Prochlorococcus marinus subsp. marinus str. CCMP1375: one gene and its partner. The protein of the gene in region 2 binds, or shares a complex with, the protein of the main gene of each other region. Links are inferred from orthologs where the notes say so. Each region holds a gene or a part of one and is shown on either strand. Other genes may lie near its edges.

Evidence for each region.
Region 1: the proteins of PRO_RS00990 (region 2) and nuoB are in contact, whole or in part, in a cryo-EM structure (PDB 6KHJ), measured with the Thermosynechococcus vestitus proteins. The link is inferred for Prochlorococcus marinus subsp. marinus str. CCMP1375 from one-to-one orthologs. Residues at the interface, in WP_011057128.1 of Thermosynechococcus vestitus: Pro17, His18, His19, Pro20, Ser21, Met22, Val25, Arg27, Met29, Thr31, Ile38, Asp39, Cys40, Glu41, Pro42, Val43, Ile44, Gly45, Tyr46, Leu47, His48, Arg49, Gly50, Met51, Lys53, Ile54, Asn57, Arg58, Pro65, Tyr66; in WP_011056552.1 of Thermosynechococcus vestitus: Leu46, Met47, Tyr48, Thr50, Ala51, Cys52, Phe54, Ile55, Glu56, Ala58, Ala59, Ile61, Gly62, Ser63, Arg64, Phe65, Asn76, Pro78, Thr89, Thr91, Lys93, Met94, Ala97, Leu101, Met123, Phe124, Ser126, Asp127, Ser128, Tyr129.

The regions. Positions count from the first base shown.
Region 1 is NC_005042.1:314,118-317,704, reverse strand. What follows is about bases 1-2,993. They hold nuoB (NADH-quinone oxidoreductase subunit NuoB), read left to right. Parts: upstream 1-1,129; coding sequence 1,130-1,858; downstream 1,859-2,993. Other genes in these bases: PRO_RS01630 (gluconeogenesis factor YvcK family protein), read right to left, coding at 2,407-2,993; PRO_RS01635 (NAD(P)H-quinone oxidoreductase subunit J), read left to right, coding at 1,861-2,406; PRO_RS01645 (NAD(P)H-quinone oxidoreductase subunit 3), read left to right, coding at 763-1,125; PRO_RS01650 (rubredoxin), read right to left, coding at 246-677; PRO_RS01655 (photosynthesis system II assembly factor Ycf48), read right to left, coding at 1-238. Also shown: more of PRO_RS01630, read right to left, coding at 2,994-3,587. UniProt on the Escherichia coli protein: NDH-1 shuttles electrons from NADH, via FMN and iron-sulfur (Fe-S) centers, to quinones in the respiratory chain. The immediate electron acceptor for the enzyme in this species is ubiquinone.
Region 2 is NC_005042.1:192,999-197,145, forward strand. The notes cover bases 1-2,958. They hold PRO_RS00990 (NAD(P)H-quinone oxidoreductase subunit H), read left to right. Parts: upstream 1-866; coding sequence 867-2,051; downstream 2,052-2,958. Other genes in these bases: rsmH (16S rRNA (cytosine(1402)-N(4))-methyltransferase RsmH), read right to left, coding at 1-822; PRO_RS00995 (thioesterase family protein), read left to right, coding at 2,057-2,524; PRO_RS01000 (AMP-binding protein), read right to left, coding at 2,498-2,958. In the rest of the region: more of PRO_RS01000, read right to left, coding at 2,959-3,745; PRO_RS01005 (o-succinylbenzoate synthase), read right to left, coding at 3,742-4,147.

The DNA of each region.
Region 1 (3,587 bases), 120 kb from region 2 along the record:
CCCAAGTAGATCCTCCATCAGTTGTTTCAAGAATTAGTCTGTTTGCTCCAACTAAGAAGCCATGATTGTCATCCACGAATGCAATATCAAGAGGATTGTCATCATTGGCTAATTCAATCTCTTCCCAAGGACTACTTGATTGGACGGGGATTCTTGTTGTTGTTACGCAACCACTTAGGCCTAGCCCAAGTACGAAAATCAGAATCAAGTTAAAGGAAAATTTAATTAAACGATTCATAGGAGCCTTAATGCAGTGAATAAAGGGATAAGAAACAAGCAGCAGCAAAAGCTAAACCACCAAAAATAAGGACATTCTTTTGACCTGGAGGAAGAGTGTTAAAGCCAAAGCCATAAACAACGTTCTCTTCGAAACCATCACTAGGTTTAAATTTAGCGCCTATATCTTTGTAAGCAGAATATTTTGATCTACAAACTGGGCATCGAAACTTTGTCTGATCAATGTCCAAGAAAGAGGTGCCTGGTGAAATTTTATATTTCTTCAGCCCTTCCTTAGGATCATAAACATACCCACAATCTGTGCATTCAAATCGATTGAGGCTAAGATCCTCTTTGAGATCAGTAACTTCATGATCTGAGGTTTTCTCTGCATTAATAGGACTTTGGCCAATTTTATTGGCTTCTGTCTGATCTAATGCAGGTTTTAGTTCATCGCTCACCGTTTGCAGTCTCACACAACCCAACTCTATCGAGGAAAGTGACCTTAAGTGAGTGCCAAACTAATAATCAAGTATTTAATGCCCAATGTTTACTCTCCCAGGCTACGATGCATTTCTTGGTTTCCTTTTAATATCAGCAGCTGTTCCTGCTCTAGCGTTAGTAACAAACAAGCTAATTTCTCCAAAAAGTCAGCCTGGTGAAAGAGAACTTACCTATGAATCTGGGATGGAACCCATTGGAGGGGCTTGGATTCAATTTAATATTCGCTATTACATGTTTGCCCTAGTTTTCGTTATTTTTGATGTTGAAACAGTATTTCTTTATCCATGGGCAGTTGCATTTCATAAACTTGGCTTATTAGCATTTATAGAAGCACTCATTTTTATTTCAATTTTGATAGTTGCACTAGCATATGCTTGGAGAAAAGGAGCACTTGAATGGAGCTGATTCATTGAATAACATTCCTTCAATAGAAGCTGTAAAAGACATTCGTTCAGGAACATGTGGTCCTGTTGCTGCTCCAGCGGTTACATCCGATTTAAGTGAAAATATTATTCTCACTAGCTTGGATGATCTCCATAATTGGGCAAGGTTAAGCAGCCTATGGCCTCTGTTATATGGAACTGCATGTTGTTTCATTGAATTTGCTGCTCTAATTGGTTCTAGATTTGATTTTGATCGATTCGGATTAGTCCCTAGAAGTTCCCCAAGACAAGCTGATCTTTTAATTGTGGCTGGGACTGTAACTATGAAAATGGCACCTGCATTAGTAAGGCTTTACGAGCAAATGCCAGATCCTAAATATGTTATTGCAATGGGCGCTTGCACTATTACAGGGGGAATGTTTAGTGCTGACTCAACTACTGCTGTTAGAGGAGTTGATAAATTAATTCCAGTAGACCTTTATTTACCTGGATGTCCACCTAGGCCAGAAGCAATTTTTGATGCAGTTATCAAACTCCGTAAAAAAGTAGGAAATGAATCTTTTCTTGAAAGAAAAAAAATAACTCAAACACACCGTTATTTCACAATCACTCATAAAATGAAAAGGATTAATCCATTAGTAAATGGATCTTACTTAAATGCAAAGACTCAAAAAGCAGCTTTAAAAGCAGGGGATGATATATCACTTCCCACAAAGTCTGAATCAATTGAAACCACAACTAAAGAGTTGAATTAATTATGAATGAAGAATTAGATAAAAAAATAACAGAAGAAACTAATCAGGAAGTCTTAGAGCCTCAAAGAGGACCAATCAGTGAATTATTGTGCAAAGAAGGGTTGGAACATACTGTCAACGAAGTTGACCATATAGGGATTGAAATCATTAGTGTAAAGCCCGAATTTCTTTTAGATATTATTGTGAGTTTAAAAAATAATGGCTTTAATTATCTAGAATGTCAAGGTGGATATGATGAGGGCCCAGGTTTAAACATTGTCTGTTTTTACCATTTAATTGCAATAGAAAATTATAAGGATAGTGATAAGCCAAGAGAGGTTAGGGTGAAAGTATTTTTAAATAGAGATGGGGATCTAAAAGTCCCTTCACTTTATAAGATATTCCGAGGTTCTGATTGGCAAGAGAGAGAAACTTATGACATGTTTGGAGTAAATTTTGTTGATCATCCTCATCCTAAAAGGTTATTGATGCCAGAAGATTGGAAAGGGTGGCCATTAAGGAAAGACTATATACAACCAGACTTTTATGAAATGCAAGATGCATATTAATTACGCATCTCTTTTATACTTTTTATAAAAGCGCATCACTGCTAAAGATAGTTTCCTAGGATCATGCCTTAAAACAGACTTAGATATTATTTTTGATTCCTGTAATGATGCTTTGAATAATCTATAACCTTGAGATCTAAGCCTATTCCAATCACATATAACAGGCTCAGCTCCTCTAGAAAGATAATATTCAAGCAAAGCAGATGGTGGTAATTCTTTTTGTGCAAGAATCGAATTAAAGATTCTCCTTGTAACACCAAAACTTGCTAACTGAGCCTCAATTGCTCTGATATGCCCTGCCAAGTCGAGTCCATCAGTCTCACCAGGTTGCGTCATTAGATTACATATATATAGCTTTGGAGCCTTACTCCTTTGAATTGCTTCAACAATCTCAGGTACAAGTAAATTAGGTAAAAGAGATGTATACAAACTCCCAGGCCCAAGAACAATTAACTCGGCATTTTCGATTGCTTCTATTGCGCTTGGCAATGCTGGAGGCTGCTCTGGATAACAGCCAATTCTAATAATTGGTGACCTTACATTACCTATAGCTGACTCCCCTTCAATTCGTTCACCATTTTCAAGTTCAGCCCATAAACGAACATCAGCATTTGTAGCTGGAACAACTTGGCCTTGTACAGCAAGAACACGACTAGAAGCAGTAATTGCAGTTTCTAAATTCCCTGTGATGGAAGTCAAAGCTGACAAGAAAAGGTTGCCGAAGCTATGCCCAACCAGACCTGTTCCTGATGAAAATCGATATTGGAAAAGCCTAGTTAAAAGTGATTCTTCTGTAGATAAAGCTGCTAAACAATTTCTAATGTCACCAGGAGGTTGAACACCTAATTCTCTTCTTAAAATGCCACTACTACCGCCATCATCTGCAACAGTAACAATAGCGGTTATTCGACTGCTATACCTTTTCAACCCTTGAAGCAATGCGGAGAGGCCTGTACCGCCTCCAATAGCAACAATATTCGGCCCCCTATTAAGCTTACTTTTAGCTCGCAAAGCATCTATTAAAACATCATCCTTTTCAGGAGCAATGGCATTCTGAATTGATTTAAAGCTTCTACTTTGACCCCAAATTAAGAGGGAAATGCCAACAAGAAACACAATTGGTCCAGTAATACTTCTAGGCAAAAACTTAGTAATCGTTCCTATTAATAAAAATATTCCTT
Region 2 (4,147 bases):
TCGAGTGATTCTCTCGAGGCGTTCATCTGTAAGGAATGATTTTTTAACTAATCGATCCTCAAGAGAGTGAAAACTAATAACAGCAAATACACCGCCCGGTAAAAGCCAATTTGGTGCTTTTTGAAGTAAATGTTGCAGTGCATCTAATTCATTGTTAATAGCTATACGCAATGCTTGAAAAGTTCTAGTTGCAGGATGAATGCGTCCATTGCGCATTTTAGGTGGATAGCATCCTGCTATTGCATAAGCAAGAGCTGATGTACCTTCATAAGGACCGTTTGCTGATAAATCTTGTTTGATTCGTCTAGCAATTCTTCTAGAAAATTTTTCTTCTCCATATTTATAAATTAAATCAGCGAGAGCTTTTTCTTCTGTCTTTTCTAATAACTCATCAGCTTTTAGACCTTTCTTGGGATTCATTCGCATATCTAGAGGACCATTTAAACGAAAACTAAACCCTCTTTTCGCTTCATCAATTTGTGGACTACTCACACCTAGATCAGCTAATACAAAAGCAACTTCTTCTTGAGGAACAAAATCTGCAAAATTTGATGAAATAATTTCCGCCCTTGAACCAAAATGGAGAAGTTGCTTTGATGCTGCATCGATGGCGCTTGGGTCTTGATCTAACCCTGTGATATGAAGACTTGGAAAACCCTTAAGAATCAAGGCAGAATGCCCTCCTCCTCCAATTGTTGCATCAATAAGTTTTCCTTTAATTAGTAATTCTGAAGGAAGTTTGGCAATAGCTTCAAGCACTTGATTAACCAAAACAGGTGTGTGTTTGAATTTCGATGTGACAATCTTGGATTCTTCTTTCATGACTAGTTCCTAATATCTAAGTATTCCTTTATATGTTTGGCCCCATGTCGCAGCTGGAAACGCGAACGGAGCCAATGGTGGTGAATTTCGGTCCCCATCATCCTTCGATGCATGGTGTGCTGCGCTTAGTAGTCACACTAGATGGTGAAGATGTAATTGATTGTGAGCCAGTTATTGGATACCTACATCGTGGGATGGAGAAAATTGCTGAAAATCGAACAAATGTAATGTTTGTTCCATATGTAAGCCGGATGGATTATGCAGCGGGAATGTTTTATGAAGCAATAGTTGTAAATGCTCCAGAGCGGTTGGCCAATATTTCTATACCTAAGCGAGCAAGCTATATACGTGTATTAATGCTTGAACTTAACAGGATTGCTAATCATCTTCTTTGGTTAGGACCTTTTTTGGCTGATGTTGGTGCTCAAACTCCATTTTTTTATATTTTTCGAGAGCGTGAAATGATTTATGACCTTTGGGAAGCAGCGACAGGTCAACGTTTGATAAATAATAATTTCTTTCGGATTGGTGGTGTGGCTTGTGATTTGCCATGGGGATGGCTGGAAAAATGCAAGGATTTTTGTGATTGGTTTGGACCAAAAATTGATGAATATGAAAAATTAATTACCAATAATCCAATTTTTCGACGTCGAATCGAAGGCCTTGGTTCTATCTCTAAAGAGAAAGCGATTAATTGGAGTCTTTCTGGACCAATGTTGAGAGCATCTGGAGTGCCTTGGGATTTGAGGAAGGTTGATCATTATGAATGTTATGACGATTTTGATTGGAATATAGCGATTGCTGAGGAAGGTGATTGTTATGCGAGATATCGAGTACGAATTGAAGAGATGCGTCAATCTCTAAGGATCTTAAGACAAGCTTGTGAAATGATACCTGGGGGACCTACCGAAAATTTAGAGGCTTCTAGAATCGCGGAAGGAAAAAATAGCCCTTTCGCAGGTTTTGATTTTCAATATGTTGCAAAGAAAGTCGCTCCTACGTTCAAAATTCCTAATGGAGAGCTTTATACACGTTTAGAATCAGGGAAGGGGGAAATAGGTGTGTTTATCCAAGGTAATAATGATGTTACTCCTTGGAGATTTAAAATACGTGCTGCTGATTTAAATAACTTGCAAATTCTTCCTCATATTTTAAAAGGTGCAAAAGTAGCTGACATAATGGCAATTCTTGGTTCAATAGACGTCATTATGGGTTCAGTGGACCGCTGATTATTTTGCAATCTAAAACCCTACAAAACTGGTTGCACTTGCAACGTATTGTTCGTTTTGGTGATACAGACGCAGCAGGTGTTATCCATTTTCATCAGTTGTTGAGATGGTCTCATGAAGCTTGGGAAGAAAGCTTAGATAGATATGGACTCAAAGCAGTAGATGTATTCCCTTCTTCATTAGGCATATCAACTTCAACTTCAGTAGCTTTACCAATAGTGCATTGTGAAGCCGATTTTTTCTTGCCTATTGGAATAGGAGATAAGTTGAATGTTCAACTTGTACCAGTTAGATTAAATATAGGAAGTTTTGAAGTTCAATTTACATTTCAAAGAAGAGAGCAGAATGTTGCTGTGGCTTTAGTACGACATCGATCAATTGACTCAGATTCACGTCGCTTATGTGATCTCCCTGAAGGAATTGATAGATGGTTAGAAGCATCTTCTTTACATAGAGGTGTTAGTGCGATTTAGCTTGATTACCCAGGACTTCCATTTATTTATTTCCCATTTTCCTAATATATTTGTAGAAAGAGCAGGGCAGTGATACCAAGCACTTGGTCTTTCTATGGAAGACCACTCTTTGACAATTTGCTTAAGACTTGCAAATGATTTTTTTAGATCATGATCGTTCTGGGAGTTTTTTAGTCTAACTAATGCTATTAAGCGTTCTCCCCATTCTTCATCTTTAATAGTTGTCAGTAAAATTGCTTCAATAGCTATTTTTCTTTTAATTGCAGCATCTAGCAATCTAACTTGCAATTTTTCTGGAAAAATTATTTCCCCTCCAGAATTAATAGCTGTATCTTGTCTACCAATAATTTTGAGTTGCTGTACATGATTTTGAATTAATAACTCTGCCACATCTCCTGATTCCCACCATCCTTCTTCATTAGCAATTGAACTTATAGTTCCATCTGCTTTTATACATTTAGCCAGTCTTTGTGTACGTATTTGTAATGTATTCCCCGTCCCAAGCCGTAATTCTATGTCGTTTAATGGCTCTCCTGAAGAATTTTGACCCGTCAGGAAATCTTCTGGCGTTTGGATAGTTACCATAGCAGTTGTTTCTGTTGTTCCATAACAAGGTGCCAAACGAAGATTTAATGCTCTTGAGGCTTTTGCCAAGGCTTTTGAGATAGGAGCTCCTCCGACCCAAATAATTGAACATGATTGCAGCCAACGTACTCCAGCAGGACTTTTAATTAGTCGAGTTAGTTGAGTTGGTACTAATGATGTAATCCTTATAGCCTGATGATGACCCTTTAGAGAATTGCATTTTTCTTCTAATTGGCTTGGATTATGCATTGTTTTTGCTTCTATCCAGATGTGTTTAGCACCCCAACAACGACTTCTCCACCATGGAAGAAGTCCGCTTACATGATGTAGTGGTAAGGCATTGAGAATTTGACAATCAACAGGGTTTAACCCTTGCCCTTTTAGCCACTGACTTGTTGCAATTGCGGATTGATTTAGATGGCTCACATGATGTAGACATTGTTGATAACTTCCCGTACTGCCACCTCCCCTAATAATTATGCCTGGTCCTGGGGGTAATTCGGAGCTTATAAACTGCTCTGATTGGTTTTTGGTTTTTAATATGACCCAAGAACCTTTTTCGAATTCATCGGCTACTCGATTAGCGCATTCTTCGTGATTATGATCATTACAAATTATTGAAAAAAGATTACTCATGCAGCCTCCCAGACCAGTTGAGGGTTCTGACAAAAAAGAGGACCTTTTGGGCACCAACCTGGAGCTAGGCCAGGTTGGGTAGGAGTTAGGCCTCTGAGTTGCAATGCTGCAAAATGTTCAATCCAACGTTTTCCTATGCCGGTTTCAAAGGATGTACTGATAGATATATAGCTATTTTTTTCCTTGAACTCTTTGAGCAAAATACGAGGATCTCCTTCTATTAATGGTCGACGTATTTGCCAACCTGTCCATGATTTGCGTAAAGATGGGTTATATATCAAAGATTCATCTAAGGCAATAGGGAGCATTTGAGCTAATTCATTCATGCCTTCAATATCATCAACAGCGAGTGGCTGTTCGAGCCATTCAATCCTTGCCTCATTTTGCAATGCTTGAGCCCAT